DNA from 4 places in the Pseudomonas sp. FBCC-B1667 genome. Region 1 is predicted to be linked to each of the others. Evidence: predicted binding sites of a transcription regulator. Region 1 holds the regulator's gene; each other region holds the start of a gene.
The links. Region 1 encodes sigma-54, which starts transcription at its own class of promoters, with help from an activator protein. Its sites were predicted from a motif close to ANTGGCATNNANNTTGCTNT; they were not measured.
Positions count from the first base shown of each region.

Region 2: the regulator sigma-54 is predicted to act here: its motif matches at 2,762-2,781, upstream of NL116_RS09930 (CmpA/NrtA family ABC transporter substrate-binding protein).
Region 3: the regulator sigma-54 is predicted to act here: its motif matches at 2,937-2,956, upstream of NL116_RS09455 (circularly permuted type 2 ATP-grasp protein).
Region 4: the regulator sigma-54 is predicted to act here: its motif matches at 3,831-3,850, upstream of flgB (flagellar basal body rod protein FlgB).

Region 1 covers NZ_CP101437.1:1,180,907-1,188,715, forward strand. Annotated here, with positions in the region: gene yjgA (ribosome biogenesis factor YjgA) at 1-374, opposite strand, end outside; gene pmbA (metalloprotease PmbA) at 482-1,828, shown strand; gene NL116_RS05125 (HPr family phosphocarrier protein) at 2,006-2,278, opposite strand; gene rapZ (RNase adapter RapZ) at 2,294-3,151, opposite strand; gene ptsN (PTS IIA-like nitrogen regulatory protein PtsN) at 3,154-3,618, opposite strand; gene hpf (ribosome hibernation-promoting factor, HPF/YfiA family) at 3,631-3,939, opposite strand; gene NL116_RS05145 (RNA polymerase factor sigma-54) at 4,014-5,507, opposite strand; gene lptB (LPS export ABC transporter ATP-binding protein) at 5,691-6,416, opposite strand; gene lptA (lipopolysaccharide transport periplasmic protein LptA) at 6,416-6,964, opposite strand; gene lptC (LPS export ABC transporter periplasmic protein LptC) at 6,951-7,523, opposite strand; gene NL116_RS05165 (KdsC family phosphatase) at 7,531-7,809, opposite strand, start outside.
Region 2 covers NZ_CP101437.1:2,210,889-2,218,697, forward strand. Annotated here, with positions in the region: gene NL116_RS09920 (nitrate/nitrite transporter) at 1-579, opposite strand, end outside; gene NL116_RS09925 (ANTAR domain-containing response regulator) at 840-1,415, opposite strand; gene NL116_RS09930 (CmpA/NrtA family ABC transporter substrate-binding protein) at 1,431-2,642, opposite strand; gene NL116_RS09935 (quinone-dependent dihydroorotate dehydrogenase) at 2,872-3,891, shown strand; gene rmf (ribosome modulation factor) at 4,142-4,357, opposite strand; gene rlmKL (bifunctional 23S rRNA (guanine(2069)-N(7))-methyltransferase RlmK/23S rRNA (guanine(2445)-N(2))-methyltransferase RlmL) at 4,888-7,158, shown strand; gene NL116_RS09950 (sensor domain-containing diguanylate cyclase) at 7,301-7,809, shown strand, end outside.
Region 3 covers NZ_CP101437.1:2,101,973-2,109,781, reverse strand. Annotated here, with positions in the region: gene NL116_RS09465 (transglutaminase family protein) at 1-536, opposite strand, end outside; gene NL116_RS09460 (alpha-E domain-containing protein) at 533-1,483, opposite strand; gene NL116_RS09455 (circularly permuted type 2 ATP-grasp protein) at 1,496-2,905, opposite strand; gene NL116_RS09450 (ribonuclease E inhibitor RraB) at 3,301-3,642, opposite strand; gene NL116_RS09445 (hypothetical protein) at 3,856-4,089, opposite strand; gene speE (polyamine aminopropyltransferase) at 4,245-5,120, opposite strand; gene NL116_RS09435 (PLDc N-terminal domain-containing protein) at 5,398-5,589, opposite strand; gene NL116_RS09430 (hypothetical protein) at 5,654-6,184, opposite strand; gene NL116_RS09425 (ankyrin repeat domain-containing protein) at 6,298-6,816, opposite strand; gene NL116_RS09420 (long-chain-acyl-CoA synthetase) at 6,913-7,809, opposite strand, start outside.
Region 4 covers NZ_CP101437.1:5,010,817-5,018,625, reverse strand. Annotated here, with positions in the region: gene NL116_RS23175 (flagella synthesis protein FlgN) at 1-399, opposite strand, end outside; gene flgM (flagellar biosynthesis anti-sigma factor FlgM) at 449-775, opposite strand; gene flgA (flagellar basal body P-ring formation chaperone FlgA) at 943-1,704, opposite strand; gene NL116_RS23160 (chemotaxis protein CheV) at 1,787-2,719, shown strand; gene cheR (protein-glutamate O-methyltransferase CheR) at 2,766-3,593, shown strand; gene flgB (flagellar basal body rod protein FlgB) at 3,892-4,299, shown strand; gene flgC (flagellar basal body rod protein FlgC) at 4,303-4,746, shown strand; gene flgD (flagellar hook assembly protein FlgD) at 4,762-5,487, shown strand; gene flgE (flagellar hook protein FlgE) at 5,519-6,832, shown strand; gene NL116_RS23130 (ribonucleoside-diphosphate reductase subunit alpha) at 7,118-7,809, opposite strand, start outside.

The DNA of each region.
Region 1 (7,809 bases):
ACGAACTTCTCCAGGACTGCATCGTCGCCCGCGATCAAGCGATCGCGCCAGCGTTCCAGGCCATGGAAACGTTCGTTGTACTGCCGGGTGGAGGCATCGAGTTGATCGAGCAAGGTCAGAATGGCGGCAGTATCCTGATCGCGCATCAGTTTGCCGATGAACATAAGGTGCCGTTTACGCGCGATATTCGCGGTGTGCTTGGGCGCATCGGCCAGGGCCCGGCGCATGGCGTCGGTCAACGGCAGTTTTGCCAGCAAGTCAGGCTTGAGTGTTGTAAGGCGCTCGCCAAGGTCAACCAGAGCATGAAGCTCGCGTTTAACCTGGGATTTGCTTTTTTCTCCCGTATCGAGGGAGTCGTCGTAAGAATCAACCATGGTGGCCGTCCGCAAAGAAACGCCGCCATGATAACCAGTCGGGGGCCGCTTGTCCGGCCCGGTCGCTCGAAGGCCTTACCGAAAGCAGAATTTGAGTGGAGAACAGCATGAGTGCAGTTGAAAGCGTCGGCCCACAAGCGTTGCCGGCACTGCAAGAACAAGTCGAGCAGATCATCGCTGAAGCCAAGCGTCAGGGCGCCAGCGCCTGCGAAGTCGCCGTGTCCCTGGAGCAGGGGCTGTCCACGTCGGTGCGTCAGCGTGAGGTCGAAACCGTCGAATTCAACCGCGATCAGGGCTTTGGCATCACCTTGTACGTCGGCCAGCGCAAAGGCTCGGCCAGTACCTCGGCGAGCGGTCCTGACGCGATTCGCGAAACGGTTGCGGCGGCGCTGGCCATCGCCAAACACACCTCCGAAGATGAAGCTTCGGGCTTGGCTGATGCCGCGCTGATGGCCCGTGACCTGCAGGATTTCGACCTGTTCCATCAATGGGACATCACCCCGGAGCAAGCCATCGAACAAGCGTTGGCCTGCGAAGCCGCTGCGTTTGCCACAGACAGCCGGATCAAGAATGCCGATGGCACCACCCTCAGTACCCATCAGGGCTGCCGCGTATACGGCAACAGCCACGGATTTATCGGTGGCTACGCGTCGACCCGTCACAGCCTGAGCTGTGTGATGATCGCCGAGGCCGATGGCCAGATGCAGCGCGACTATTGGTACGACGTCAACCGTCAGGGTAATTTGCTGGCCGACCCGGTGAGCATCGGCCAGCGTGCCGCGCAACGGGCGGCGAGCCGTTTGGGCGCACGTCCAGTGCCGACCTGCGAGGTGCCGGTGCTGTTTTCCGCTGAGTTGGCGGGTGGTTTATTCGGCAGCTTCCTGTCGGCGATTTCCGGCGGCAGCCTGTACCGCAAATCGTCGTTCCTCGAGGGCACACTGGGTCAGAAGCTGTTCCCGGAATGGTTGACCATCGACGAGCGCCCACACTTGATGCGCGCCATGGGCAGTTCCGCGTTTGATGGCGATGGCTTGGCGACCTACGCCAAACCGTTCGTCGAAAAGGGCGAGTTGGTGTCCTACATCCTCGGTACATACTCCGGGCGAAAGCTCGGGATGCCGAGTACTGCCAACGCTGGCGGCGTGCATAACCTGTTCGTCACCCACGGCGATGAAGACCAGGCTGCCTTGCTGCGGCGCATGGGCCGTGGCCTGCTGGTCACGGAGCTGATGGGCCAGGGCCTGAACATGGTCACTGGCGATTACTCGCGGGGGGCGGCGGGTTACTGGGTCGAGAATGGCGAAATTCAGTTCGCCGTGCAGGAAGTGACCATCGCCGGCAACATGCGCGACATGTTCAAGCAGATCGTTGCGGTCGGTAATGACCTGGAGCTGCGCAGCAACATTCGCACCGGCTCGGTGCTGATTGAGCGGATGACGGTGGCGGGTAGCTAAACCTTACCGCTTCAAAAAAGGCGCGCCATCTCATCGGATGGCGCGCCTTTTTTATGCGCCTGGCACCGGCCGCTGTGGAAGCGAGCCTGCTCGCGATAGCGGTGAAGCATTCACCAATGATGATCTGGCTTGGCACAGCTTTTGTGGCAGCTGGAAGAGGCCACTGCTACAGGGGCGTTATTCACCTTCGTCGAAGAAGTTATTGATCAACGCCACCAGCGCATCCAGCGCTTCCTGTTCCTGCTCGCCTTCGGTGCGCAGGTGGATTCGGGTGCCCTTGCCGGCCGCGAGCATCATCATGGCCATGATGCTTTTACCGTCAACCATTGACTCTGGCGTACGCCCGGCTCTGATCTGGCAGGGGAACTGACCCGCCACTCCAACGAATTTTGCAGAAGCACGGGCATGCAGACCCAGCTTGTTGATGATTTCGATTTCCAGAGCAGGCATCGCGGTGTGAATCCTTTAGCTGAGGTCGCGGTGGCGGACCTGGACGTTCTTCAGGGTTTTTTGCAGAACCTGGCCCAGACGTTCGGTCAGGTAGACAGAGCGGTGATGCCCGCCGGTGCAGCCAATGGCAATGGTGACATAAGCACGGTTGCTGGCGGCAAAGCGCGGCAGCCACTTGAGTAGATACGACGATATGTCCTGGAACATTTCTTCGACGTCCGGTTGTGCAGCCAGGTATTCAGCCACCGGTTGATCGAGCCCGGACTGCGAACGCAGTTCCGGCTTCCAGTAAGGGTTGGGCAGGCAACGTACGTCGAACACCAGGTCCGCGTCCACCGGCATGCCACGCTTGAATCCGAACGACTCAACCAGAAAGGCAGTGCCGGCTTCAGGCTGGTTCAGCAGGCGAAGCTTGATGGTGTCGCGTAGCTGGTACAAGTTCAGGTTGGTGGTATTGATCTTGAGGTCGGCCAGATCGACGATCGGACCCAGCAGATTGCTTTCGTCCTCGATCGCCTCGGCCAACGAACGGTTGGCGGTGCTCAGCGGGTGACGACGACGGGTTTCGGAAAAGCGCTTGAGCAAGGTTTCTTCGTCGGCGTCCAGGTACAGCACATCACACTTGATATGCCGGCTACGGACTTCTTCGAGCAGTTCGGGAAAGCGTGACAGGTGGCTCGGCAGGTTACGCGCATCAATGGACACTGCGACCAGCGGCTGTGCCAGTTCGGTATGAATCAGTGCGCGTTCGGCCAGTTCCGGGAGCAAGCCGGCGGGCAGGTTGTCGATGCAGTAGTAGCCGTTGTCCTCGAGAACATCGAGTACGGTACTTTTACCTGAGCCGGAACGGCCACTGACGATGATCAAGCGCATGGTTACGGACCGTTTTGCTCGTCCAGGACAACCTGATACAAGGCTTCGTTGCTCGGGGCGCTGCGAAGACGATCACGGACTTCCTTGCGATCGAGCATGCTGGCGATCTGGCGGAGCAGTTCAAGGTGGGCATCGGTAGCGGCTTGCGGGACCAGCAGTACGAACAGCAGGTCAACCGGAGCGCCGTCGATGGCATCGAAATCGATTGGGGCGTCGAGGTGCATCAAGGCGCTGATGGGCGACTCGCAACCTTTGAGGCGGCAGTGGGGGATGGCGATACCGTTACCAAAACCGGTCGAGCCAAGTTTTTCACGGGCAATCAAAGCCTCGAAGACATCTTGCATCTCCAGATCCGGCACTTCCCGGGCGATCAGGTTGGCAATTTGCTCGAGGGCTTTCTTTTTGCTGCCACCCGGCACGTTCACGAGGGAACGGCCGGGGGTCAGGATGTTTTCAAGTCGGATCATGGGTTGGGGATGTTAACGACCGGTCGCGCCCTGAAGGAGGCTCTGGGTCTTTTCCTTATGCTTTTTGAGTTGTTTATCCAGCTTGTCGGTCAATGCGTCGATCGCCGCGTACATATCGGTATGTTCCGCGTTGGCGACCACTTCATTGCCGGGAATATGCAGGGTGGCTTCGATTTTCTGCTTCAACTTCTCGACCGTCATCGTGACCTGCACGTTGGTGATCTTGTCGAAATGCCGCTCTAATCGTTCGAGTTTTTCGCCGATGTAGGTGCGCAGGGGTTCGGTCACTTCCAGTTGGTGTCCACTGATGTTGACTTGCATACAGCTTCTCCTTCGTTGCCAGTGCATAAAGCGGCAGATCAGATGATCTACCACTGGAACGCTGTGGCGTGGCTCTACATCAACCGCTTGCGTTCGCTCGAAGGCGCGATCCCTAAGGATTCACGGTACTTGGCGACGGTGCGGCGAGCCACCTGAATGCCTTGTGCCTCCAGTAAACCAGCGATCTTGCTGTCACTCAACGGCTTTTTCTGATTTTCCGCGGCAACCAGTTTTTTGATGATCGCGCGGATCGCCGTGGACGAGCATTCGCCGCCTTCGGAGGTGCTGACGTGACTGGAGAAAAAGTATTTCAACTCATAAATACCCCGAGGGGTATGCATGAATTTTTGTGTGGTCACCCGTGAAATCGTCGATTCGTGCATGCCTACTGCTTCGGCGATGTCATGTAGAACCAGCGGCTTCATGGCTTCGTCGCCGTATTCGAGGAAGCCGCGCTGATGCTCGACGATCTGGGTGGCGACTTTCATCAGTGTTTCATTGCGGCTTTGCAGGCTCTTGATGAACCAGCGAGCCTCTTGCAACTGATTGCGCATGAAGGTGTTGTCGGCGCTGGTATCGGCGCGACGGACAAATCCGGCGTATTGCGCGTTGACCCGCAGCCTGGGCACCGACTCCTGGTTCAGTTCCACCAGCCAGCGTTCGTTGTCCTTGCGCACGATCACGTCCGGGACGACATACTCGGCTTCGCTGGATTCGATCTGCGAACCGGGGCGCGGGTTGAGGCTCTGGACCAGTTCGATGACCTGGCGCAGTTCATCTTCCTTGAGCTTCATGCGGCGCATCAACTGGCTGTAATCGCGACTACCAAGCAAATCGATGTAGTCGGTGACCAGGCGTTTGGCTTCGGCCAGCCAGGGCGTCTTGGCGGGCAATTGGCGCAATTGCAGCAACAGGCATTCGCCCAGGTTGCGAGCGCCGATGCCGGCCGGCTCGAATTGCTGGATGCGGTGCAGGACGGCTTCGATTTCGTCCAGCTCGATGTCCAGTTCCGGATCGAACGCTTCGAGGATCTCCTCGAGGGTTTCATCCAGGTAGCCCTGATTGTTGATGCAGTCGATCAGGGTCACGGCGATCAGGCGATCGGTGTCGGACATCGGTGCCAGGTTCAGTTGCCAGAGCAGGTGGCTTTGCAGGCTCTCGCCAGCCGAAGTGCGAGTGGTGAAGTCCCATTCGTCGTCATCGTTGCTCGGCAGGCTGCTGGCGCTGGTCTGGTAGACGTCTTCCCAAGCCGTGTCGACGGGCAATTCGTTGGGAATGCGCTCGTTCCAGTCGCCTTCCTCGAGGTTGTCCACCGTCGGGGCGGTTTCCTGATAGGAGGGTTCCGAAACATCGGCATTGGGTTGCTGTTCGGCTTTGTCGGCCAAGGGGTCGGCGTTGTCGAAGTCGTCGCCTTCTTCCTGGCGTTCGAGCATCGGATTGGACTCCAGGGCCTCCTGGATTTCCTGTTGCAAATCCAGGGTCGACAATTGGAGCAGACGGATGGCCTGTTGCAGCTGCGGTGTCATCGTCAGCTGCTGGCCCATTCTCAAGACTAGCGATGGTTTCATGGCAGGGGCTTAACACCTTATTCGCCGGCGCACATGCGCCATCCACTACAGGGCGCCGGAGCGCCAAACATAAGCAAATTATATGCCTGAAACTGAAGTGTTTGCCTAGAGCGCTGTAACAATAAAAACCTGTTGATTTTTATCGTTGTAAGCGCTCAGTCGACTAGCCAGACACCTCAACGCTTACAGGCGGAACTCATGGCCCAGGTAAACTTCTTTGACCAGGTCGTTGGCCAGGATAGTGGCGGAGTCGCCTTCGGCGATTAGCTGGCCATCGTTGACGATGTAGGCGGTCTCGCAGATATCCAGGGTTTCACGGACGTTGTGGTCTGTGATCAGCACGCCAATGCCTTTGGCCTTGAGGTGGTAGATGATCTGCTTGATATCGCCGACCGAAATCGGGTCCACGCCGGCGAAAGGTTCGTCGAGCAGGATGAATTTCGGATTGGTGGCCAGTGCGCGGGCGATTTCCACGCGACGACGCTCACCACCGGACAGGCTCATGCCGAGGTTGTCGCGGATGTGGCTGATGTGGAATTCCTGTAGCAGGCTTTCCAGCTCTTTGCGACGACCGGCCTTGTCGAGTTCCTTGCGGGTCTCGAGGATCGCCATGATGTTGTCGGCCACCGAAAGTTTGCGGAAGATCGATGCTTCTTGCGGCAGATAGCCGATACCGGCTTTTGCACGACCGTGCATTGGCTGGTGGCTGACGTCCAGATCATCGATCAGCACGCGGCCCTGATCGGCCTGCACCAGGCCGACAATCATGTAGAAGCAGGTGGTCTTGCCGGCGCCGTTGGGACCCAGCAGGCCGACGATTTGACCGCTGTCGATCGAGAGGCTGACGTCGCGCACGACCTGGCGGCTCTTGTAGCTCTTGGCCAGATGCTGGGCTTTCAGAGTTGCCATTACTGGGCCTTCTGCTCGTCGGTTTTCTTCTTCGGCTGGATCACCATGTCGATGCGTGGACGCGCCTCGGTGACCTTGTTGCCTGTCGCACGGCCAGCGCTGGCAAGCTTCTTGACCGTGTCATAGACGATTTTCTCGCCCTGGGTAGTGTTGCTGTCTTTGTCGACAACTTTTGCCTTGTCGATCAGCACGACGCGGTTTTGCGCAGCGTGGTACTGGATGGTTACACCCCAACCCTGCACAGGCTTGGTGTCACCAGCGGTCTGCAACTGTTCGAAGTAGGCAAGGTTGCCCACCGATGTCACCACGTCGATGTCGCCAGCCGGCGTACGAGTGATGGTCACGGTGTTGCCCTTAACGATCATCGAACCCTGGGTGATGATCACGTCGCCTTTATAGGTGGCAACGCCATTCTTGTCGTCCAGTTGGGCATCGTCGGCCTGAATGCGGATTGGCTGCTCTTGATCGTTCGGCAGAGCCCAGGCGCTCACGCTTCCCAGTGCTGCGCCCAGACTGAGCAAAATAGGGAGGGTTTTAACGAGCCTCATACTGTCCTCTTACGTTAGATAGCAGGTGTATCCTGCTTTCTTTCAAGTACGCTTTCATTCCGTTGCCTGTCGATACACCGCCAGCGCCGTCGATTCTAACGGGTTGGTCGGTCTGCGCATATTGCTGCTGCGGGAACACAGTCATACGGGTGGTGGTAATCAGGGTCTTGCGGTTTTTTTCGTCGAAACGGGTGATGCGTACCGAATCGATCAGCTCGACCTGGGTACCGTCCGTATTGACTTCGCCGCGCTCGCTCTGAACGTGCCAGGGAAACTGGGTGCCGCGAAACATGTTCAGGTCGGGATTGGTCAACAGCGTGACCTCGGACGCTTTCAGGTGTTCGACCTTGTCGGACGTCATTTCGTACTGCAATTTGCCGTCCGGCAGGTACTGCACGCTGTGGGCGTTGAGTGCGTAATAGTCGATCGCGCTTTCATCGACAGGGGCAACTGTCTTGTCGAGGAAGCGTTCCGGGCTGATGTTCCAGTAGCCGACCGCAGCGAACAGCGCCGCGATGCAACTGAACAACAGGATGTTACGAAACTTTTTGCTCAGCATAATGTGCTCACAGGTACTCGGCGTTGGCCGCATCGAGGCGGCCCTGGGCGCGCAGGATCAATTCGCAGAACTCGCGAGCAGCACCCTCGCCACCCCGGGCGACGGTAATGCCGTGGGCGTTTTCACGCACGAAGCTGGCTGCGTTGGCTACTGCCATGCCCAGGCCGACGCGGCGAATCACCGGCAGGTCCGGCAGGTCGTCACCGAGATAGGCCACTTGTTCATAGCTTAGGTTGAGTTGGGCCAGAAGTTCGTCCAGTACCACCAGTTTGTCCTCGCGACCTTG
Region 2 (7,809 bases), 1.0 Mb from region 1:
TCGTTGCGGCGCGTTTTTCGCCAGCCAGGCGAAGACGATCAGGGTCAGGATCAGCGGGATCAGGGCGAAGCCGAACACGTTGCTCCAGCCGAATGCGGCGGCCAGCACCGGAGCGATCAGTGCGGCGAGCACAGTGCCGGAGTTACCGGCACCGGCGATGCCCATGGCTTTGCCTTGATGCTGTGGCGGATACCATTGCGAGGCCAGCGGCAGAGCGACGGCGAAAGACGCACCGGCCATGCCGAGGAACAGGCCCAGCACCAGCGCTTGCTCGTAGCTGTGAATCCCGAGTTTCCAGGCGCCGAACAGCGCACAGATGACGATCACCTGGCCGATCAGCCCGGCGGTTTTTGGCGACAGACGATCCGCCAGCATGCCCATGATAAAGCGCAGCACGGCCCCGGCCAGGATCGGCGTCGCCACAACCAGCCCGCGCTGTTGGGTGGTCAGGTGCAGGTCGGCGGCGATCTGCACCGCCAACGGGCCGAGCAGGTACCAGACCATGAAGCTCAGGTCGAAATAGAGGAAGGCCGCAAACAGTGTCGGCGTATGGCCGGATTTCCAGAAGCTTGAATTCATCGCGCACCTCAGCTGTGAAGAGTCTCGAGAAGGAGTCATGAGCTAGCAGGTGGGGCGCCTGTGGGCCGCACCACCGGCCCCGGGCTGTGGGGCCAAAACGAAAAAACGCCGCCACCTGATTCGCCAAGGGCAAATGAGGTGAGCGACGTCTTTGTCGTAGGTGGGGCAACCGCCGTTGGTTACCTGTGGTAATTACTTAGCCAGATTTGTGCCAACAGTTCAGAACCGAGTTGCGGCCCCTTCAAAGGCACCACAAAACCTCAGCCGAGCAACTCACTCATGGCAATGATCTGCTCGGCAACCTGGATCAACTTCTGCTGCCGGCTCATCGCCTGTCGGCGCATCAGGGTGTAAGCCTCTTCCTCATTGCAGCTCTTCATCTTCATCAACAGCCCCTTGGCCAGCTCGATGCGCTTGCGTTCAGCCAGTTGCTGGTCGCGGGCATGCAGTTGGGCGCGCAGCGCCTGGTCACTTTCAAACCGCGCCATGGCCACGTCGAGAATCGGCTGCAAGCGCTGTGCGTGAATGCCTTCGACGATGTAGGCACTGACCCCGGACTTGATCGCCTGGCGCATCACGCCGGGGTCGTGCTCGTCGGTAAACATGACGATCGGTCGTGGCTGGTCGCGGGTCACCAGCACCACTTGTTCCAGCACATCGCGGCTCGGTGACTCGGTATCGATCAGGATCACGTCCGGACGCACTGTTTCGACGCGCTCGGGAAGGTCAATGGTCAGGCCCGATTCGTCGATCACCTCGAACCCGGCTTCGGTCAGGGCGGCTTTCAATCGACCGACTTTCTTCGCGGTGTCGTTGATCAGCAGGATACGCAGCATGTTCGCAGTCTCCTGTCAGCGCTGGGCGAATCGGTGCGAGCTGTCGCTCAGGGCGTGCAACTTGAAGCTGCGGGCATAGCCGGCCGGGTCGGATCCATCCCAGACTTTGCCGTCGATCAACTGGCTGCTGCGCATGTCTTGATTCTGGGCGGCGACTCCGACAGCGCTGGCAGCCTCGCGGTACAACGCCAGTTGCTGGATTTGGCGGGCCACGCCGAGGTAATCCGGGTCGTCGCGCAACAAACCCCAGCGCCGGAACTGGGTCATGAACCACATGCCGTCGGACAGGTACGGCACGTTGACTTCGCCGTCCGCATGGAAGCGCAAAGCGTGCGGGTCCTGCCAGCGATGGCCCAGACCGTCGGCGTAGTCGCCCAACAGGCGCGGTTCGATGCAGTCGAGGGGGGCGTCGAGGTAGTCGGGCGCGCTCAATAGTTGTGCGGTGCTGCGGCGATTTTCCGTGCTTTGCTCGATAAACCGGCTGGCTTCCAGAATCGCCATCACCAAGGCCCGTGCGGTGTTGGGGTATTGCTCGACAAACGCATGGGTGCAGCCGAGGACTTTTTCCGGGTGATCGGGCCAGATGGTCTGGGTCGTCGCCAAGGTAAAGCCGAGGTTCTGTTGAACTGCGCTGGCGGACCAAGGTTCCCCGACACAAAAACCGTCGATGCGCCCGGCTTGCAGGTGCGCGACCATTTGCGGTGGCGGGACCACGACGCTGTCGACATCCTGTAACGGATGAATGCCCTGACTCGCCAGCCAGTAATACAGCCACATGGCGTGGGTGCCGGTGGGAAATGTCTGGGCGAAGGTAAGTTTCGGGCGAGTTTGGTGCACGTGGCGGTCGAGTGCATCAGGACTGGTCACGCCTAGCGCCTGCAAACCGTGGGAGAGATTGATGCTCTGGCCATTCTGGTTCAGGCCCATCAGCACGGCCATGTCGGTGGAGGCCACGCCGCCGATGCCCAGGTGAACGGCATACATCAGGCCGTACAGGCTGTGGGCGGCGTCGAGTTCGCCGCTGACCAGTTTGTCGCGCAGGTTGGCCCAGGACGACTGGCGCTTGAGGTTCAGGGTCAAGCCGTAAGGCTGGGCGAACCCCTGAGTGGCGGCGACCACCACCGATGCGCAATCGCTCAGGGCCATGAAGCCGAGGTTGATGTCGGTCTTTTCCGGGGCATCGCTGCCATTGACCCACGCCAAAGAGTTGGCTGGAACTTCGATCATGGTTAAGCACCTTGCATAAAAAAACGCCGTACCGGGCGCCTTGCCAGAGCAAGGGCCAGTGACGACGCCATTGTCTTTCGACCCATCCCGCCGTAGGCATGAGTGCTGATAGCGGTGAAGCTGCAAGGCATATGCCATCGTGTGCTGATTTTGTCGCGCGCCTCGCCTGCGGCCCCGATGCGCGGCTATAATTGCCGCCACTTTTCGTAGCCCAGAGTCAAACCCGCCCATGTACACCCTGGCCCGTCAGCTGTTGTTCAAACTTTCCCCGGAAACCTCCCACGATCTGTCCCTGGACCTGATCGGCGCGGGCGGACGTTTGGGCCTCAACGGCTTGCTGTGCAAGGCTCCGGCGAAAATGCCGGTGTCGGTCATGGGCCTGGAGTTCCCGAACCCGGTGGGTCTGGCGGCTGGTCTGGACAAGAACGGCGCGGCCATCGACGGTTTCGCTCAGCTGGGTTTTGGTTTTGTCGAAATCGGCACCATCACCCCACGCCCACAGCCGGGTAACCCGAAACCACGGATTTTCCGCCTGCCGGAAGCCGAGGCGATCATCAACCGCATGGGGTTCAACAACCTTGGCGTCGATCACCTGCTGGCCCGTGTCGCCGCCGCCAAGTACAAGGGCGTGTTGGGCATCAACATCGGCAAGAACTTCGACACCCCGGTCGAACGCGCGGTCGACGATTACCTGATCTGCCTGGATAAGGTCTACGCCCATGCCAGCTACGTCACGGTCAACGTCAGCTCGCCGAACACTCCGGGCCTGCGCAGCCTGCAGTTCGGTGATTCGCTCAAGCAGTTGCTCGCTGACCTGGCCATGCGCCGCGCCGAGTTGGCGTTGCGTCACGGTAAACACGTTCCGCTGGCCATCAAGATCGCACCGGACATGACCGACGAAGAAACTTCGCAGGTCGCACAAGCGCTGATCGAAACCGGGATGGACGCGGTGATCGCCACCAACACCACCCTGAGTCGCGTCGGGGTCGAAGGCATGGAACACGGCGACGAGGCGGGCGGTCTGTCCGGCGCGCCGGTTCGCGACAAGAGTACTCACACCGTGAAGGTGCTGGCCTCAGAGCTGGCCGGTCGTTTGCCGATCATCGCCGTGGGCGGGATCACCGAAGGCAAACATGCTGCTGAGAAAATCGCCGCGGGTGCGAGCCTGGTGCAGATCTATTCCGGCTTTATCTACAAAGGCCCGGCGTTGATTCGTGAGTCGGTAGACGCCATCGCCGCATTACGCTGATCCCTGTGGGTGCGGGCTTGCTCGCGAATGCGATTTAAGATTGAACGATGAGGTTGACTGATACACCGCTTTCGCGAGCAAGCCCGCTTCGACAGTTGGTTTGTGTGTAGCCAGAGATTGAGTTTTGGGCAGGCATAAAAAAGGGCTCCTTAAAGGAGCCCCTGGGCCGGAGCCCGCCGCCCGGATGGGACGTGCGTGGTTAATTCATTCAGTCATCAGATTGTCGTGTCGGAGTGTTAGGCCCTGTAAATTAGCCGACGGCGTGAAGTTCGTTGAGTCTGTGGATTCCCGCAGTGCCGGTCATACCGTCCCAGTTGTCGCCGCGTCCCTCGCGCCAGCCGTTAATCCAGGCTTGGCGTACTGACGGTAGAGTAAATGGGCAAAGCTCACGGGATTTGCCACCAACGCCATATTGATATCCGCGCAAAAATGCTCTTTCCAACGGATCACGCTTAAGTCTTCTCATAGGGTGTTGCCCTCACTTGTTGACTGTATTTATCGCGTAGACCTCAATCGAGGTCTGGCAGAAAAAACTTCTGCCGTTGGGGCCCGCTGCCGGCGTCGCGAGCCAAGGTGTTGACGTCGTTGCGGCGTCAACCTGTGTTGAGTTCTAACCAATGCATCACATCGAGGGAATGATCGTTTTGTCATAAGAACGTAACCATAAAGATGCTATGGCCATAAGTAACATGATGTCTGGCCCGTGTTTATGGGTAAAACCCCTGTATGATCGGCCCCCCGCAGGATGACGGGGTTAATCCTTCAGTGAGAATGAATTCTGTTTTCGAACGCATTATTCGACGAAGGGTCGACTTATTACATTTTGTTGCCTCAACTTTTTTATCTGCCTGTGCATCTAAGCTCTTTTAACCTGAGCAGCACAGGTGGGACGGCACACCTTCGTGCCACGCGGGCGCTCTTTTAGAAAAGCGCCTGATTGAAAACCGGACCGGCAATGCGTTGTCGGTTCACTTAGCTAAAGGCTCTGAAATTCCAATGTCCGATCAATTCGAAATCTTCCTCACTTGCCCCAAAGGCCTTGAAGGCCTGCTGATCGAGGAAGCCGTCGGGCTTGGCCTTGAAGAAGCACGTGAGCACACCTCTGCCGTGCGCGGCATGGCGACCATGGAAACCGCTTATCGACTGTGCCTGTGGTCGCGGCTGGCGAACCGGGTGCTGCTGGTGCTCAAGCGTTTCCCGATGAAGGACGCCGAAGACCTGTACCACGGCGTGCTGGATATCGAGTGGCAAGACCACATGCTCAACGACGGCACCCTGGCCGTTGAGTTCAGCGGTCACGGCTCGGGTATCGACAACACCCACTTCGGCGCCTTGAAAGTCAAAGACGCCATCGTCGACAAGCTGCGCACCCCACAGGGCGACCGTCCGTCCATCGACAAACTCAATCCGGACCTGCGCATTCACCTGCGCCTGGACCGTGGCGAAGCCATTCTTTCCCTCGACCTGTCCGGCCACAGCCTACACCAGCGCGGTTATCGCTTGCAGCAAGGCGCGGCACCGCTGAAGGAAAACCTCGCGGCCGCGATCCTGATCCGTTCCGGCTGGCCACGCATTGCGGCCGAAGGCGGCGCGCTGGCTGACCCGATGTGCGGTGTCGGTACGTTCCTTGTCGAAGCCGCGATGATCGCCGCCGACATGGCGCCGAACCTGCGTCGCGAGCAGTGGGGCTTTACCGCCTGGCTCGGTCACGTTCCGGCGCTGTGGAAAAAACTTCACGAAGAAGCCACCGAGCGTTGCGCGGCCGGCCTGGCCAAGCCACCGCTGTGGATTCGCGGTTACGAAGCCGACCCGCGCCTGATTCAACCGGGCCGCAACAACGTCGAGCGTGCGGGCCTGAGCGAGTGGATCAAGATTTACCAGGGCGAAGTCGGTACGTTCGAGCCGCGTCCGGACCAGAACCAGAAAGGCCTGGTGATCTGCAACCCTCCCTACGGCGAGCGTCTGGGCGACGAGGCGAGCTTGCTCTACCTCTATCAGAACCTCGGCGAGCGTCTGCGTCAGGCCTGCCTGAACTGGGAAGCCGCGGTGTTCACCGGCGCCCCGGACCTGGGCAAGCGCATGGGCATTCGCAGCCACAAACAGTATTCGTTCTGGAACGGCGCGTTGCCGTGCAAGTTGCTGCTGATCAAAGTCACTCCGGACCAGTTCGTCACCGGCGAACGTCGCACTCCGGAACAGCGTCAGGTCGAGCGCGAGCAGGCTGAAGTCGAAGTCGCCGACAACGACGTTGTGCCTGGCAAGTACGAGAAATACAACAAGAACGGCAACCCGATCAAACCGGCCCCGGTGGTGATCGAGCAACCGCGCTTGAGCGAAGGCGGGCAGATGTTTGCCAACCGCCTGCAGAAAAACCTCAAGGCGCTGGGTAAGTGGGTCAAGCGTGAAGGCATCGACTGCTATCGCGTGTATGACGCCGACATGCCGGAGTATTCCATGGCCATCGACCTGTATCAGGATTGGGTCCACGTCCAGGAATACGCCGCGCCGAAATCCATCGATCCGGAAAAAGCCTCGGCCCGCATGTTCGATGCCCTGGCCGCGATTCCGCAGGCCTTGAACATCGACAAGAGCCGTGTGGTGGTCAAGCGACGCGAGCGTCAGAGCGGTACCAAGCAGTACGAGCGTCAGGCCGCGCAGGGCAAGTTCGTCGAGGTCAACGAAGGTGGCGTGCAGTTGCTGGTCAACCTCACCGATTACCTCGACACCGGGCTGTTCCTCGACCACCGCCCAATGCGCATGCGCATTCAGAAAGAGGCGGCCGGCAAGCGCTTCCTCAACCTCTATTGCTACACCGCAACGGCCAGTGTTCACGCGGCCAAGGGTGGCGCACGCACCACCACCAGCGTCGACCTGTCAAAAACCTACCTCGACTGGGCGCGGCGTAACCTGTCGCTGAACGGATTCTCTGACAAGAACCGTCTGGAGCAGGGCGACGTGATGGCCTGGCTCGAGGCCTGCCGTGACGAATACGACTTGATCTTCATCGACCCGCCGACGTTCTCTAACTCCAAGCGCATGGAAGGGATTTTCGACGTTCAACGCGATCAGGTGCAGTTGATCGACCTGGCCATGGCGCGTCTGGCACCCGGTGGCGTGTTGTACTTCTCCAACAACTTCCGCAAGTTCACCCTTGAGGAAAACCTCGCTGAGCGTTACGCCGTTGAAGAAATCACCGCCCAGACCATCGATCCGGATTTCGCCCGTAATGGCAAGATCCACCGCGCCTGGAAAATCACCGCGCGTTGACACTTGAACTGATTGGATCCACAGAGCCTTGATTTTTAAAGGCTCTTGGCTCCTTTCTGTGCTGGTCAAATTAGTGGCTAATGGCTATAACTTACTCTTGGCCAATGGGCTTTTCCGGCGCCTGGCATTTTGAGTTGCCTTTATGTCGTTTCAGGCCGTACGCCCCAAAATCCTGGGTTTTATCAGCGAAGATGCGTCGGCCTGGCTGGTCGCGCTGCTGGTACTGCTCATGGGCGGCGTGCTCACCGGGTTACTGGCCTGGTCGACGGTCAATGTGTTTCACCATCAACTCAAGCAACGCTTCCAACTGCTGGCCAGTGAGCGTTACAGCCGCATCGAAGAACGTTTCGAAGACCAGGAGCAGCGCCTCGACGGTCTGCGACGATTTTTCGCCAATTCCGACTCGGTCTCCCGCGAGGAGTTCGACGGTTACACCAAGCCCCTGTTGCACCGAACCCAGGCCTATTCCTTCGCGGCCCGGGTGACCCGTGCCGAGCGCGCGGAATTCGAACAAAAGGTGCGAGACGAGGGCATCAGCAACTTTACCCTTCGTGAACTCGACGGCAACGGTCAACTGCAATTGGCCGCCGAGCGCGATGAATACGTGGCGGTCCTTTACAGCCAGACGCAAAGTCGCCTGGGCTCGCCGCT
Region 3 (7,809 bases), 920 kb from region 1:
GACGGAATGCCCAGGCTACGCGCGCAGGCGAGAAACGCATGGGTATGGTCCTGACAGACGCCAGAACGGCCGGCAAAGGCTTGGGCAGCGCTGGTGTCGACTTCTGTTGAACCCGGCGTGTAGGTCATGTGCTGGTTCAGGCCATGCATCAAGTCGATCAGCGCGGTGCGATCCCGGCGTGTCTTGCATTCCTTTTGCGCGAACGCTCGCAAGGCTTCGTCGGCTTCGGTCAGCCGGGTGAAACGCAGGAACGGCAGCGCCGACTGACTCTCATGCTCGGCCTCGCGAAGCTCATCGATATCCACCTGACCACGGGCGCCGATGATGATCGCCTCGTGCGGCTCGTCCATGGTCAACACGTGCAGGATATTGCCGAACGGGTCGAGTTGCGCACGCACCGGCCGCGGCAGATCGAGTTGCCAGCTGAGCACGTGCTGGCGCTCGCTGTCGTGGGGTGTCAGTCGCAGGTACTGGATGCTCGCCCGCACCTGATCTTCATAGTGATAGGTGGTTTCGTGGCTAATGGACAGTCTCATGCAGCCTCCAGGTAGGAACTGTGAATGGCGTTGCCCAACTGGCGCACCAGCGGGATGAATTCGGTCAGCCAGGCGTGCAGGCCTTCGTCGAGAATTTCGTTGATTCCGGTGTAACGCAGGCGCGAATCCATTTCTGCCGCCAAGCGTTGCGCGGGGCGGCCGTTGGCGCCGGGTAAGCTGGCGAGGATCTGGTCGATTTCTTCGGTGCAGGCGCGCAAGGAGCGCGGTACATCGGCCCGCAGCAACAACAATTCGGCTACCTGACGGGCACCGGGCGCATCGCGGTAGATCTCGGTGTAGGCCTCGAACGAAGACAGGGCTCTCAGCAGCGCACTCCACTGGTAATACGCATGAGCCGTGCCGTCACTGACTGCTTCAGCCTGATCACCGGCCATTTCGTAGCGCGCATCGAGCAGACGCAGCGTGTTGTCGGCCCTTTCGATAAACGTCCCCAGACGAATGAAGCGGAATGCATCGTTACGCATGATCGTGCCGTAGGACGCTCCCCGGAACAGGTGGGAACGTTCCTTGATCCATTCACAAAAACGGCTCATGCCGTAGCGGCTCAAGCCCTGTTCGGCGATACCGCGAATTTCCAGCCAGGTGGCGTTGATGTTTTCCCACATGTCCGCTGTGATTCGCCCACGCACGGCATGAGCACTGGCCCGTGCCGAACCGAGACAGCTATAGATACTGGCCGGGTTGGCCGCATCGAGGGCAAAGAAATGCAGCAGCCGTTCAGCATGCAGCTCGCCGTGGCGCTCCAGGTAATCGTCCAGGGTGCCTGTGATCAGCAGCGGCATGGCGAGTTCGTGCAGCCCGTCGCCGCGACCATCCTGCGGCATCAACGACAGCGAATAACTGATGTCGAGCATCCGTGCGAGGTTTTCCGCCCGCTCCAGGTAACGCGACATCCAATACAAATCCGAGGCAGTTCTACTTAACATGGCAGGCTTCCTTCAATCCTCGACCACCCAGGTGTCCTTGGTTCCGCCACCCTGGGAGGAATTCACCACCAGAGAGCCTTCACGCAGGGCGACGCGGGTCAAACCGCCGGGCACAACCCGGGTTTCGCGGCCAGACAATACAAACGGACGCAGGTCGATATGGCGTGGCGCAATGCCATTTTCGACAAAGGTCGGACAGGTCGACAGGGACAACGTCGGTTGCGCGATGTACGCGTGCGGCTTGGCTTTGATCCGTGCGCGGAACGACTCGATTTCCGCCGCCGTCGCCGCCGGCCCCACCAGCATTCCGTAACCGCCGGAGCCTTGTGTTTCCTTGACCACCAGATCCGGAAGATTGGCCAGCACGTGGGACAGTTCAGAAGGATTACGGCACTGGAAGGTCGGCACGTTCTTCAGGATCGGTTCTTCGTCGAGGTAAAAACGGATCATGTCCGTGACAAACGGGTACACCGACTTGTCGTCCGCCACTCCGGTGCCGATGGCATTCGCCAGCACGACATTGCCAGAACGGTACGACGACAATAGCCCCGGAACGCCCAGCATCGAGTCCGGATTGAACGCCAGCGGATCGAGGAACGCGTCGTCGAGGCGACGGTAGATCACGTCGACGGCTTTAGGCCCGTCCGTGGTGCGCATGAACACTTTGTCATCGCGCACGAACAAGTCCGCCCCCTCCACCAGCTCAACCCCCATCTCCCGAGCCAGAAAGGCATGCTCGAAAAATGCGCTGTTAAAACGACCTGGGGTCAGCACCACCACGCTCGGGTTGTCGATCGGGCTGGAGCTTTTCAGGGTATCCAGAAGCAAATTCGGATAGTGATCGATGGGGGCAATGCGCTGTGCCGCAAACAGTTCGGGGAACAGACGCATCATCATCTTGCGGTCTTCGAGCATGTAGCTCACACCGCTCGGTGTCCGTAGGTTGTCTTCGAGCACGTAATACGTGCCGTCACCGTCGCGCACCAGATCGACGCCAGAGATATGCGAATAGATATCGCGGTGCAGATCCAGCCCTTGCATCGCCAACTGGTATTGCTCGTTGGCCAGCACTTGCTCGGCCGGGATGATGCCGGCCTTGATGATGCGCTGCTCGTGATAGAGGTCGGCAAGAAACATGTTCAGTGCCTTGACCCGCTGAATGCAGCCGCGCTCGACAACCCGCCACTCGCTGGCAGGAATGCTGCGAGGGATGGTGTCGAAAGGAATCAGGCGCTCTGTCCCCTGTTCGTCTCCGTAGAGCGTGAAGGTTATCCCGGCGCGATGAAATAACAGATCGGCCTCGCGTCGCCGTTGTGCCAAAAGCTCGTCAGGCGTTTCGGCCAGCCAACGGGCAAACTCCCGATAATGCGGGCGGACCTGGCCGCCGGCATCGTACATTTCATCAAAATAGGTGCGGATCATGCCGTACTCCTTGTCACCCGGACATCTAGGCTTCGCAAGGCCCGTGCCATCGGCAGAAACGCTTTGATATCAATCGGTTGGATAATCGCCCCGTTTACATCGCACCATTCCTGTGCAGCAAACGTCCCAACCTGACAGCCCCCGCATCATTGCAAGGCGACCGTGTCGCCTATCACCAGCATAGTCAGAGTTGATTTCACTGCCCGGCCACCGGTGCGGATAATTCGCGCATTCGCTGGAAAATCAGCCCGAACTTCCCTTTAGCCGCCTGCTCAGGCGGTTTTTTTTGCCCCGGATTCTTGTTTCAGGGTTTTGCCGGACGTGTTTTACGCCCACTGAAAACCAAAACGGCCAACCCGAAGGTCAGCCGTTAGTGCGTGTCACTGTTCATAGGATTATGCGAGTAGCCCTCGTACCTCCTGCTTGACGCCCCATCCTTCGATGATTCCACCCAGAGGCTCGACCACCGCCTCAAAGCCTTGCTCGAAATCGCCGATGTCATCGTAAGTGGCATACATCACTTTGCTCAGTTCGAGCGCCCATGCGCCGTCGTCGCGCACGCTGATTTGCGCATTCAGGGATTCACCACGGTAATGACCTGCTGCTCTGCGGGCCCGCTCCTCGTCGGGGAAAATGGCGTAGAACTCGATGGGGTGGAATCTTGAAAAGTCGAAACCGCCTTCTTTCATGCGGCGCAGCACCGAGCTGCTGATGTCTTCTTGATAGGCTGTGCTCATGAAACGTCCCCCTCATAGTGATGGATAGACTTTCCGTATTCCCGGCACGCGCAACCGAGTGGTGCGAGCGATGCGGCAACTTCGTTGCCGGTGGGAAGCAAGCATGTAGCTGACAAGACCAGACCTTAGCGATCCATTCGCTGATCTCGATTGCAGAGTAGCCTCAAGAGAGAGCCGCTGCCAAGGCCTGGATGAGAATGAGACAGGAGAGGTTCAGATTGGCGTGATGCCGAGGATTTGAATACTGTTCTGGGCTTTGAGACTTTTGACGCTCGCATCGGGGGTTCGCCCTTCCAGATCGTTCAGATCCAGTTCGGCGGCGACAGGCAGGAGTCGGGCCTTGATGAGTTTGGCGGCGTGCTCATTATCCGGGCACTCGTCGCACTCAAAGACTTCATCGACTGTTTCACCATGATCATCGACGAAAGTGATTTTCCACTTTTGCATCAGTGCCTCCTCGATAAAACCCATGGATGGGCTTACATGCATCTGGACTTTTGCGCTGATTGATCGTTCAAACGGATTGCGTTGTTCTGACAGGAAAAACATACCCCTTGTGGGAGCGAGCAAGCCCGCTCCCACATTGGGGTTGGGTACAACCTTTAGTCGTTACTTGGCTTGTTCACCGCTTGCAGCACGTATTGCGGCAAGGCGAAGGCGCCGATGTGAATCTCTGGATTGTAGTAGCGAGTGATGATGCCGCTGCCGGCGAAACGCTGTTGCAGGGTGTCACGGGACAGTTTGCGATAAGCGGTATTGGTCGCGCCCCAGGCGAACGTCATCGAGCCGCCGATGTAGGTCGGCACGGCCGCCTGATAGAAGTGCCAGTCCGGGAACAGGCTGCGCAGACGCCCGGCGGTGGTTTTCACTTCTTCGATCTGCATGAACGGCGTGCCGTTCTGGGTTACCAGAATGCCGCCCTCGTTCAGGCAGCGACGGCAGGCCTGATAAAAGTTTTCCGAGAACAGTACTTCACCCGGACCGATCGGGTCGGTGGAGTCGGAAATGATCACGTCGAACTTTTCAGTGGTGGTGGCGACGAAGCGCATACCGTCGTCGATCACCAGGTTCAGGCGAGGATCCTCGAACGCCCCTTTGGAGTGGTTCGGCAGGAACTCCTTGCACATGTCGACCACGGTGCCGTCGATCTCGACCATGGTGATGTGTTCGATGCTGCGGTGCTTGGCCACTTCACGCAGCATGCCGCCGTCGCCGCCGCCGATGATCAACACGCGCTTGGCGCTGCCGTGCGCCAGGATCGGCACGTGGGTGAGCATTTCGTGGTAGATGAATTCGTCGGCTTCGGTGGTCTGGATCACGCCGTCCAGTGCCATCACCCGGCCCATGCGCGGGTTTTCGAAAATCACCAGGTGCTGGTGTTCGGTGCGCACTTCGTGCAGCAGTTTTTCCATGCGAAAGCGCTGGCCGTAACCTTCGTAGAGGGTTTCCAGGTATTCGCTGGTAGGGGTATTGCTCATGGGAAGTGCTCCGATGAATGCGGGTGGCAACGGACGGTTACCCGCCCATGATGGCCAATCGAGCAGCTCGATCAACCGGGAAAGGCGCGCATTCTACGTCGCGGAAGATGACAGGTCGAACCTCACTTGATGAGGCGACACATTCCTCTGTGGGAGCTGCGGTGCGACGTCTCGACTTGCCTGCGATGCGGACGTCTCGGTCTGTCAGGTGGACCGCAGCGAATTCATCGCGGGCAAGCCACGCTCCCACAGGTTCAGTGTCGGTTGCGAGGACGCATCAGATGCGGGCATTGCCCCGTGGCCCCGCAATGGCCCAGATGATCAGGCCCAAGACCGGCAGGAACGCGATCAACAGCACCCAGAGGATTTTCATCCCGGTGGTGGCGCCACTTTTGAGCACGTTGATGATGGCCCAGATATCCAGTACGAAAATGATCAAGGCGACCAGGCTATTGAACGTAGAACCCATGGTGACGCTCCCTAAGAATGATGTGCACCCTTAGGATAGCCGGGCCTTGCGAGGGTTCCGCTTTTTATACGTGAATTGCAATCTTCAGCGCTTCCAGCGACGGCGCAGCGGCGATGCCGATTTCGGCGCACAACTTCACCACGCGGGGCACGTCGTTGCCGTAGACCAGCACCACTTGCAGTTCGTCGTCGAGCAACTGGCTGAAATTCATCAGCGTGTAACCGCCGTTTTCCTTGTTCATGCTGCCCATTTGCACCTGAATGCGGTTGAGCGCGGTCAGGGCCTCGGTCTTGGCCAGTTGCTTGGGTTTGATATTGAAATCAACGCCGGGGCCGAACGAGGCGACGATCTGGGCGAACAGGTCCATATAGGTATCGGCCTGAAACAGCACCGTCTCCGGCAGACTGCCGACCACCACCCATTCACCCAAGGGCATCGGGAACGTGTCGTCGTAGTTGATATCCGGGTTGGCCGTCAGGAAAGCCTGAGGATCGGCGTAGGCCTGAGCCGCTTCGTCAGCGACTTTGAGGATTTCGTCATCGCTCATGCACCCGGAGCTGATTTTGCTGATGAGTTCGACGAGTGCGGCTTTCATGAGGTGGATCCTGTAGCGAATGAATGTTGAGGGCGCGAAGGATAGCGCATTCGGAGGAAGTTACCGAGCAGGGTAAGGCCTGTGGCGAGGGGCTGCCCCCCCGCCACAAAGGGTCAGCCGAGCAGTTTTTCCAGCTGGGCGATGGTGTCGGTGGCGCCGAGGGTTTTAGCGGCATCGAGGGCCGACACGCCGTTGGCGTCCTTGGCTTTCGGATCGGCACCTTTGCTGATCAGGTAGTCGACGATTTCGACGCGGTTGAACATCGCCGCCATCATCAGCGCGGTCCGGCCATCAAACGATGAACCTTCCACTTGCGCCCCGCCCTCGACCAAGGCCTTGACCACCGCCAGGTCGCCCTTGAACGCGGCACCGGCAATCGGGCTTTGGCCGTTGTCATTGCGGATTTCCGGATCGGCCTTGTGTTCGAGCAGGACTTTCACCGTATCCACGTGGCCATGGTAGGCGGCCAGCATCAGCAGGGTGTCGCCCTTGTGGTTACGCAGGTTGGGCGGCAGGCCTTTGGTCAGCAGCGCAGCCATCATGGCCGCATCGCCCTCGCGCGCCTTGTTGAATACCTGTTCGGCAAATTCAGCGGCTTCTTCGGGGGTCATCTGGCGGCTTTGGTCGGACATCGGGGGCTCCCTGTTCGGTTATTCGCAAAGCCGACAGTTTCCAGAGCAGCCCCCAGGCTGTCACTTGTTTTTTCTCAAAAGCCGCCATAGGCACATTCAATAGCGGTACTTGCCGCCGTGAATATCCGCCAGCACCTGCTCGGTGACCTGCACGTAGGTCTGGGTGCCGGGCAGCCAGGCGTAGATCGGGTCATCGCCAGTTTTGCCGGGGTCGAAGGCTTCGTCCTTGAGCCGGGTTTTCTGGTATTTGAAGGTCCCGGTGGTTTCCATTTTCACCTTCACCCGCAAAAACAGCGGCACGGCATAGGCCGGCATTTGCTGGCGAGCGAAATCCAGCAGTTCGCTGAAGTCCAGGGTGGCCAGGGATTCGGCCGGAGTAATCGCGGCCATGCCGGCACGTCCATTGGTGTTGTGGACTTCGACGCCATACGCCACGGCTTCCGCGATATGCGGGTGTTGCAGGAGGATGTTTTCCACTTCCGTGGTCGAGACGTTCTCGCCCTTCCAGCGGTAGGTGTCGCCCAAGCGGTCGACGAATTGCGCATGGCCGAAACCAATGTTGCGCAGCAGGTCTCCGGTGTTGAAGTAACGATCGCCCTTCTTGAACACGTCATGCAGCACGACTTTTTCGGTCTTTTGCGGATCGGTGTAGCCGTCCAGCGGCGCCTTGTCGTCGATTCTCGCCAGTAACAAACCCTGTGCGCCCTTGGCCACTTTGTTCATGAAACCCTTGGCATCGCGAATCGGCTGACCGCTGTCGTGATCGTAGGCCACCAATTCCCAGGCCATCAGCGAGAATCCGATGGTGTGGTCAAAGTTGAGAATGTTGGTGAAGCCGATATTGCCGTCGCTGGCCGCATACAGTTCACAGATATGCTCGACGCCAAAGCGGGTCTTGAAGGCGTCCCACGCGCCGGGTCGCAAACCGTTGCCAATCATCTTTGTCACACCGTGCTGACTGTCGTCGGGATTGGTTGGTTGATCCACCAGATA
Region 4 (7,809 bases), 3.1 Mb from region 1:
TGGTTCGCCGCCGGTGAGGATCTTCAGCTGATTGGCCGTGGCGGCCTGCTGGATCAGGATCGACTGACCATTATTGACATTGATGGCCTGGCACTGAGCCAGAAGATCGGTCAGGGCATCGCTCTGCGCAAGCAACTGATCGCCGATGCTTGACTGGCTGGCGAGTTGCTCCAGACCGTTGCGATTGGTAGGCAGATTGAGGCTTGCGAGCACTTCGCTGCGCTTGCGGCCATGCTGTTCGAGCAGAATGATCATTGCCTGTTTGCGCGCCAGAATGTCTTCGAGCAGTGGCATGTCGCGACCATGCAAGGCGAGGGACTCGGTTTGCAACAACTCCAGCAAGTGTTGCGCTGGAGCAAAGTCGTCGATGATCAGTTGCAGTAAATTAGTGTCGTGCATGGCTGGCCTTGGGGTTTAAGCGTCCAAAAGCCTGGCGCAGGCCGAAGGCCTAGCGCTGGGCTTCGAAGTTGAGCAGTTTGCTGGCTACACGGTTGCTGTCGACTTTATAGCTGCCATCGGCAATCGCTGCTTTCAACTCGGCCACGCGGGCATCGTCGACGGCAGGCTGATCGCGCAGCTTGTCAGTGACCTTCTGCAACTGTTGAGCCTCATTGCTGAGGTGTACCGATTCCCCGCTTTTGGCGGTACTGGCCTGTTCGGCCGGGGTATTCAGCGGCGCGGATTTGCCGGCTTCGGCAGTGTCCTTGTTGGCGCTGGTACGCGTACTGCCGGTCAGTGACGAGGAACTGTTCAAACGGCTGAAATCGATGACCATGATAAAAAACCTCTGGGAATTTGGACGCTTGCCATGTTTTCGGCTCTTCCTGCAAAAACTTTAGGCCCATTTATCAATGAGCCTGCATGCGCCAACGCATTTCCTGCGTGAGGCACAGTTTAGGGAACCGCCACGGCCAGCGCCATGTTTTCGCAAGCACAGAGTTTCTACATGGCCACTTCCACCTGGCCCGGCGCCATGACCTGCGCCTTGATGACCCGTTGGGAGTTGAGGTTTTTTACCCGGATCTGTTCACGCAACCCGCCATTGGACAGGGCTTCGCCCGGCATACGTACGCTGAGCGTACCGCTGCGGGCGGTAATTACGACCTGGTCGCCTTTGGAGATGACTTCGGCTTGTTCGAGATGGACCAGCGTCAGTACCTGATCGGCGACCGTTGGTCGGGTAAGTTTTTGTCCAATCGTCTGCTCGACGGAGGTGAAGTAACCCTGGCCGATCAGGCTGATGTCGCGTTCGCGCAGCATAACGTCGCCGGGCTCGATATAGCCGGCGCGTTTGAGGGGGCGGGTGGTGGTGACAACCTCTCGAAACAGGCGGACTTGAGCGGGCACGAACACCGTCCAGGGCGAGGTGCTGTCGCAACGAACCTTGACCGTAACCCGGCCAATCGGGATCGCCGGGCTCTCCAGGGTGGCTGTCAATTCCTTGTCGCACATGGGCATGCGCAGGCGCGGATCGAGCTGCTTGACCTCGATCTCATAACGACCTTCGGTTTGACTGGTCGCCAAATAGTCTTCTACGGTGAACTCAAGAAAGCCCTGAGTGACGCCGATAAGCATGTCAGGCAAGGTAACTGCGTCAGCAAGGGCAGGGCTGCCAGCGTTGAACAGGCAGACGGCCGACATCGCGCAAAGCACTTGGCGAGCGTGTGATGTCAGGCGTCGGAAAAATGTCGGTTCTGTGTTCATAAGAGTTAAAAAGCAAGCGCCGTGCCGTTTAGCAATGAACGTGCGTCGCAACACACTTAAGCGTTGGTGTAGGAGTCTGTGCATGGCTGGTGTAATGGATGCGGTAAACCAGCGCACGCAACTGGTAGGGCAGAATCGCCTGGAGCTGTTGTTGTTCCGTCTCGACGGCCAGCAGCTCTATGGGATCAACGTGTTCAAGGTTCGGGAAGTGCTGCAATGCCCAAAACTGACGTTGATGCCCAAATCCAGTCCTGTCGTGTGCGGTGTGGCAAATATCCGGGGGGCGACCATTCCGATTCTTGATCTGGCCATGGCGACCGGCTCCGGCGCACTGAAAGATCAAAGCAATCCGTTCGTGATCATCACGGAGTACAACACCAAGACCCAGGGTTTTCTGGTGCGCTCGGTGGAGCGCATCGTCAACATGAACTGGGAAGAGATTCATCCGCCACCCAAGGGTACGGGACGCGATCACTACCTGACGGCTGTGACTCGGGTCGACAATCAGTTAGTCGAAATCATCGACGTCGAGAAAGTGCTGGCGGAAGTGGCACCCACCCCGGAAGCGATTTCGGTGGGCGTGGTCGATGTCGAAACCCAGCACAAGGCTTTGTCCTTGAAGGTGTTGACCGTCGATGACTCATCAGTGGCGCGCAAGCAGGTGACTCGTTGCCTGCAAACGGTCGGCGTTGAAGTGGTGGCGTTGAACGACGGCAGGCAAGCGCTGGACTATCTGAAAAAGCTGGTCGATGAAGGGAAGAAGCCGGAAGAAGAGTTCCTGATGATGATTTCCGACATCGAGATGCCGGAAATGGACGGGTACACCCTCACGGCCGAGATTCGCAACGACCCGCGCATGCAAAAGCTTCATATCATCCTGCATACTTCTTTGTCCGGGGTATTCAATCAGGCGATGGTCAAGAAAGTCGGTGCCGATGACTTCCTTGCCAAGTTCCGTCCTGATGACCTGGCATCCCGGGTAGTCGACCGGATCAAAGCAGCAGATATCAGCTAGGGGCCTTCTGCCCCTGGTGGTTAACACGATTTAAGAGGCGGTATCTTTGTCTACGGGTAATTTGGATTTCGAACAGTTCCGGGTCTTCCTGGAAAAAGCCTGTGGCATTTTGCTCGGTGAAAACAAGCAGTACCTGGTCTCGAGCCGTCTCAACAAACTGATGGAACAGCAAGGCATCAAGTCCCTGGGTGAGCTGGTCCAGCGCATTCAGACCCAGCCGCGCAGCGGTTTGCGCGAGATGGTGGTGGACGCGATGACCACTAACGAAACCCTCTGGTTTCGTGACACCTATCCGTTTGAAGTGCTGAAGAACAAGGTATTGCCTGAAGCGATCAAAGCCGCTCCTGGCCAGCGCTTGCGGATCTGGTCCGCGGCGTGTTCGTCGGGTCAGGAACCGTATTCGCTGTCGATGTCGATCGACGAGTTCGAGCGCGTCAACATGGGCCAGTTGAAAATGGGCGCGCAGATTGTCGCCACCGATCTGTCCGGCACCATGCTGACCAACTGCAAGACCGGCGAGTACGACAGCCTGGCGATCGGCCGTGGCCTGTCGCCCGAGCGCCTGCAGCGTTACTTCGATCCGAAAGGGCCGGGACGCTGGGCGATCAAGGCGCCGATCAAGAGTCGCGTGGAGTTTCGCTCGTTCAACCTGCTGGACAGCTACGCAGCCTTGGGCAAGTTCGACATCGTGTTCTGCCGCAACGTGCTGATCTACTTCTCCGCCGAGGTGAAGAAAGACATCCTGTTGCGCATTCACAGCACGCTCAAGCCGGGCGGCTATCTGTTCCTCGGTGCGTCCGAAGCGCTGAACGGTTTGCCGGATCATTACCAGATGGTCCAGTGCAGCCCGGGGATCATTTACCAGGCGAAATGATTCGTTGGCGGCACAAAAAACGGGAGTCCTCAGGGGCTCCCGTTTTTTTATGCCTGATGATTTCACGCCAACACCCCAATTCAAATGTGGGAGCGAGCAAGCCCGCTCCCACATTTGGATCTGCGTGCCCGTGGGAAAGCGGCAGAAAAGCGGCATCCAGCGGACACCGTTTGCCGCTTTTCTGGCATTGCCGTCCTTGCCACTCCCCGCAAAGCCCGGATTTTCGGGGTATTTCGATTTGGCACGCCGCTTGCTTTGTCACCGTTACGAAAAATCAGGTCACCGAAGGTTTCCCGACATGAGCATCAGCTTCGATAAAGCGCTCGGTATCCACGAACAAGCCCTGGGCTTCCGCGCTCAGCGTGCCGAAGTCCTGGCCAACAACATCGCCAACGCCGACACCCCGAACTACAAGGCTCGGGATCTGGACTTCTCCAAAGTGCTTGCCGCACAGAACGAGAAAACCAAGGGCGGTACGTTTGCCTTGAACATGACCAACAGCCGTCATATCGAAGCTGAAGGCCTGGGCAATGGCGACGAGTCGCTGCTGTATCGCACGCCGATGCAACCGTCGATCGACCAGAACACCGTGGACGCCCAACTGGAACAGTCGAACTACGCGGAAAACGCCGTCGGCTTCCAGGCCAGCTTCACCCTGCTCAACAGCAAATTCAAAGGGCTGGTATCAGCCCTGCGCGGAGAGTAAGTCATGTCTCTATCCAGTGTTTTCAACATTGCCGGTAGCGGCATGAGTGCGCAAACCACGCGCTTGAACACCGTCGCCTCCAACATCGCCAACGCCGAAACCGTCTCGTCGAGCATCGACCAGACTTATCGCGCCCGTCACCCGGTGTTCGCCACCATGTTCCAGGGCGGCCAGAACGGTGGCAGCGATTCGCTGTTCCAGAGCCAGGACGCTGCCGGTCAAGGCGTGCAAGTGCTCGGCGTGGTCGAAGACCAGAGCAACCTCGAAGCGCGTTATGAGCCGAACCATCCTGCTGCCGACGCCAAGGGTTACGTCTACTACCCGAACGTCAACGTCGTCGAAGAAATGGCCGACATGATTTCCGCGAGCCGTTCGTTCCAGACCAACGCCGAAATGATGAACACCGCCAAAACCATGATGCAGAAGGTCCTGACCCTCGGTCAGTGATAAGGGGCGACTCAGATGAGTGTTACTGATACCACCAGCGGTTTGAGCCTCAAGGATGTTTTGGCAAACTCCTCGGTCAAGACCACGAGCACCGGTACCGATGGCCTGGCTGCGGCAACCAGCAGCGCCACCGGCAAGAACGCTTTGGGCAAAGATGCGTTCCTGCAGTTGCTGGTGACGCAGTTGAAAAACCAGAACCCGCTGGAACCGCAGGACAACGGCGCGTTCGTCGCTCAGTTGGCGCAGTTCAGCAGCCTGGAAGGCATCACCAAGCTCAACGACACGGTCAGCGGCATTGCCGGCAACTACAACTCGTCGCAAGCGTTGCAGGCTTCTTCGCTGGTGGGTCGTTCGGTCGTTGCCCAGACCGACACGGCTGTGGTCGACACCTCCAAGAGTTTCAACGGTACGGCAGTCGTTCCGGCTTCGACGAACCCGGTCACCATCAAGATCACCGATACCGATGGCAAAGTCGTTCGCACCATCGACTTGGGCAGCCAGCAAGCCGGCAACGCCAGTTTCATCTGGGACGGCAAGAACGACGCGGGTGAAGTGGCCAAGGCCGGCACTTACAAGTTTGCAGCAACCGCGACTTACGACAACAAGGCGACCTCGCTGGTGACTTACCTGCCGGCAACCGTCAACAGCGTGACCATCAGCCAGACTGGCGGTGAGTTGATGCTGAACCTCGCAGGCCTGGGCAGCGTTGCCCTGTCCAAAGTACAGACCATTGGTATATAGAGCCGACTAGCACGGCACAAAGGAGTGGAATATGTCTTTCAATATCGGCCTTAGCGGTCTCTATGCAGCCAACAAACAACTGGACGTCACCGGCAACAACATCGCCAACGTCGCGACCACCGGTTTCAAATCGTCCCGTGCAGAATTCGAAGACGTGTACTCGGCCACGCGCCTGGGCACCGGCAGCAAGACCATCGGCAACGGCGTGCGTCTGGCCAACGTTGCCCAGCAGTTCACTCAGGGTGACGTGAACAACACGGGCAACGTGCTGGACATGGGCATCCAGGGCAGCGGGTTCTTCATCCTCAGCGACAACGGTTCCCTGAGCTACACCCGTGCCGGTGCGTTCAAGACTGACGCCGAAAACTACGTGGTCGACAACAACGGCAACCGCTTGCAAGGTTACGGCGTCGATGACAATGGCAAGATCATCAATGGCGTGCTGACCGACCTGAAAATTGACACCTCGAGCCTGTCGCCAAAGGCGACCACTCGCGTCGACCAGACGATTAACCTTGACTCCTCGGAAGCCCTGCCGACCGTTACGCCGTTCAACCCGGCTGAGCCATTGAGCTACAACAAGCCAATCTCCACGCAGATCTACGACAGCCAGGGTAACCAGCACAACCTGGACCAGTACTACGTGAAAACCGGTACTAACGCGTGGACTGTGTACACCTACGTGGACGGTCGTTCGCCTTCCAACCCGGCCACCGAGCCACCGGTGCCAGTGACGGCCAACGTGACCTTCAACTCCGACGGTACGGTCAATACCATGACCGGCAGTCCTGGCTTTGCTGTGACCGGTAAAGTCTTCCAGTTGACCGGTTGGGTGCCGGGCGTTGTGACCAATGCCGGCGTGACGCCGAAAATCTGGGGTCCTAACGGTTCGGTTCCGGCTACGGGCGGTTTGGCCTTCGACATGACCAAGACCACCTCTTTCAATTCGTTGACTGCCCGTACCCAGCAATTCCAGGACGGCTACGCCACTGGCCAGATCTCCAGCCTGACGATCGATGAAAGCGGCGTCATGACTGCCAACTTTACTAACCGGCAAACCAAGGCCATCGGTCAGGTAGCGGTCGCCAGCTTCGCCAACGAACAAGGCCTGCAGCCCATCGGCGGTACTCGCTGGAAAGAAACCTTCGCCTCGGGTTTGGCCGGTGTTGATGCACCGAAAACCGGTACCTTGGGTGCGGTGGTGTCCAACTCTCTGGAAGAGTCCAACGTCAACCTGACCAACGAACTGGTTGATTTGATCAAGGGGCAGAGCAACTACCAGGCGAACGCCAAGACCATCTCCACCCAAAGCACCATCATGCAGACCATCATTCAGATGACCTGATGCCTGATAGCGCTGCATAAAGAACCCCTCGAAAGAGGGGTTTTTTTATGGCCTGGATTTGTCTGGGGTATTGGCATTCCGGTTGTCTGTGCTGGCCTCATCGCGAGCAAGTTCGCACCACAGGGTGCCGAGTTGGCCGGGAGGAATACGATCAACTGTGTGAGCCTGCTCGCGATGGCGTCAGCTCGGTCACCACTTTCCTCGAGACAAAAGAAAACCCCCGACCCATCCAGAGGATTGATCGGGGGTTTCGGGTAAGCGGCTTTCAGCGCCTACCGGCTCAGCTTATTGGCAAGCTTCGCAATCCGGCTCATCGATGGCGCAGGCCTTTGGCACTGGAGCAGGGCCGGCCGGTGCTGCCAGGACCGAATCTTCACCGTGGTTGCCGCCGCTGGAAACAGCGTTCAGCTTGCCGGTGTTGATGGTCGACTTCTCGGTGCTGGTCGCGGCCAGGGCACGGAGGTAGTAGGTGGTTTTCAGGCCACGGTACCAGGCCATGCGGTAAGTCACGTCCAGCTTCTTGCCCGAAGCGCCAGCGATGTACAGGTTCAGCGATTGAGCCTGGTCGATCCACTTCTGACGACGGCTTGCTGCGTCAACGATCCACTTGGTGTCCACTTCGAAAGCAGTCGCGTAGAGCTCTTTGAGTTCTTGCGGGATGCGCTCGATCTGTTGCACCGAACCGTCGTAGTACTTCAGGTCGTTGATCATGACCGAGTCCCACAGACCGCGAGCCTTGAGGTCGCGAACCAGGTACGGGTTGATCACGGTGAATTCGCCCGACAGGTTCGATTTCACATAGAGGTTCTGGTAGGTCGGTTCGATCGACTGCGAGACGCCAGTGATGTTAGCGATGGTCGCGGTCGGTGCGATGGCCATGATGTTGGAGTTGCGAATGCCTTTCTGTACACGGGCGCGAACCGGTGCCCAGTCCAGGGATTCGTTCAGGTCAACGTCGATGTACTTCTGGCCACGTT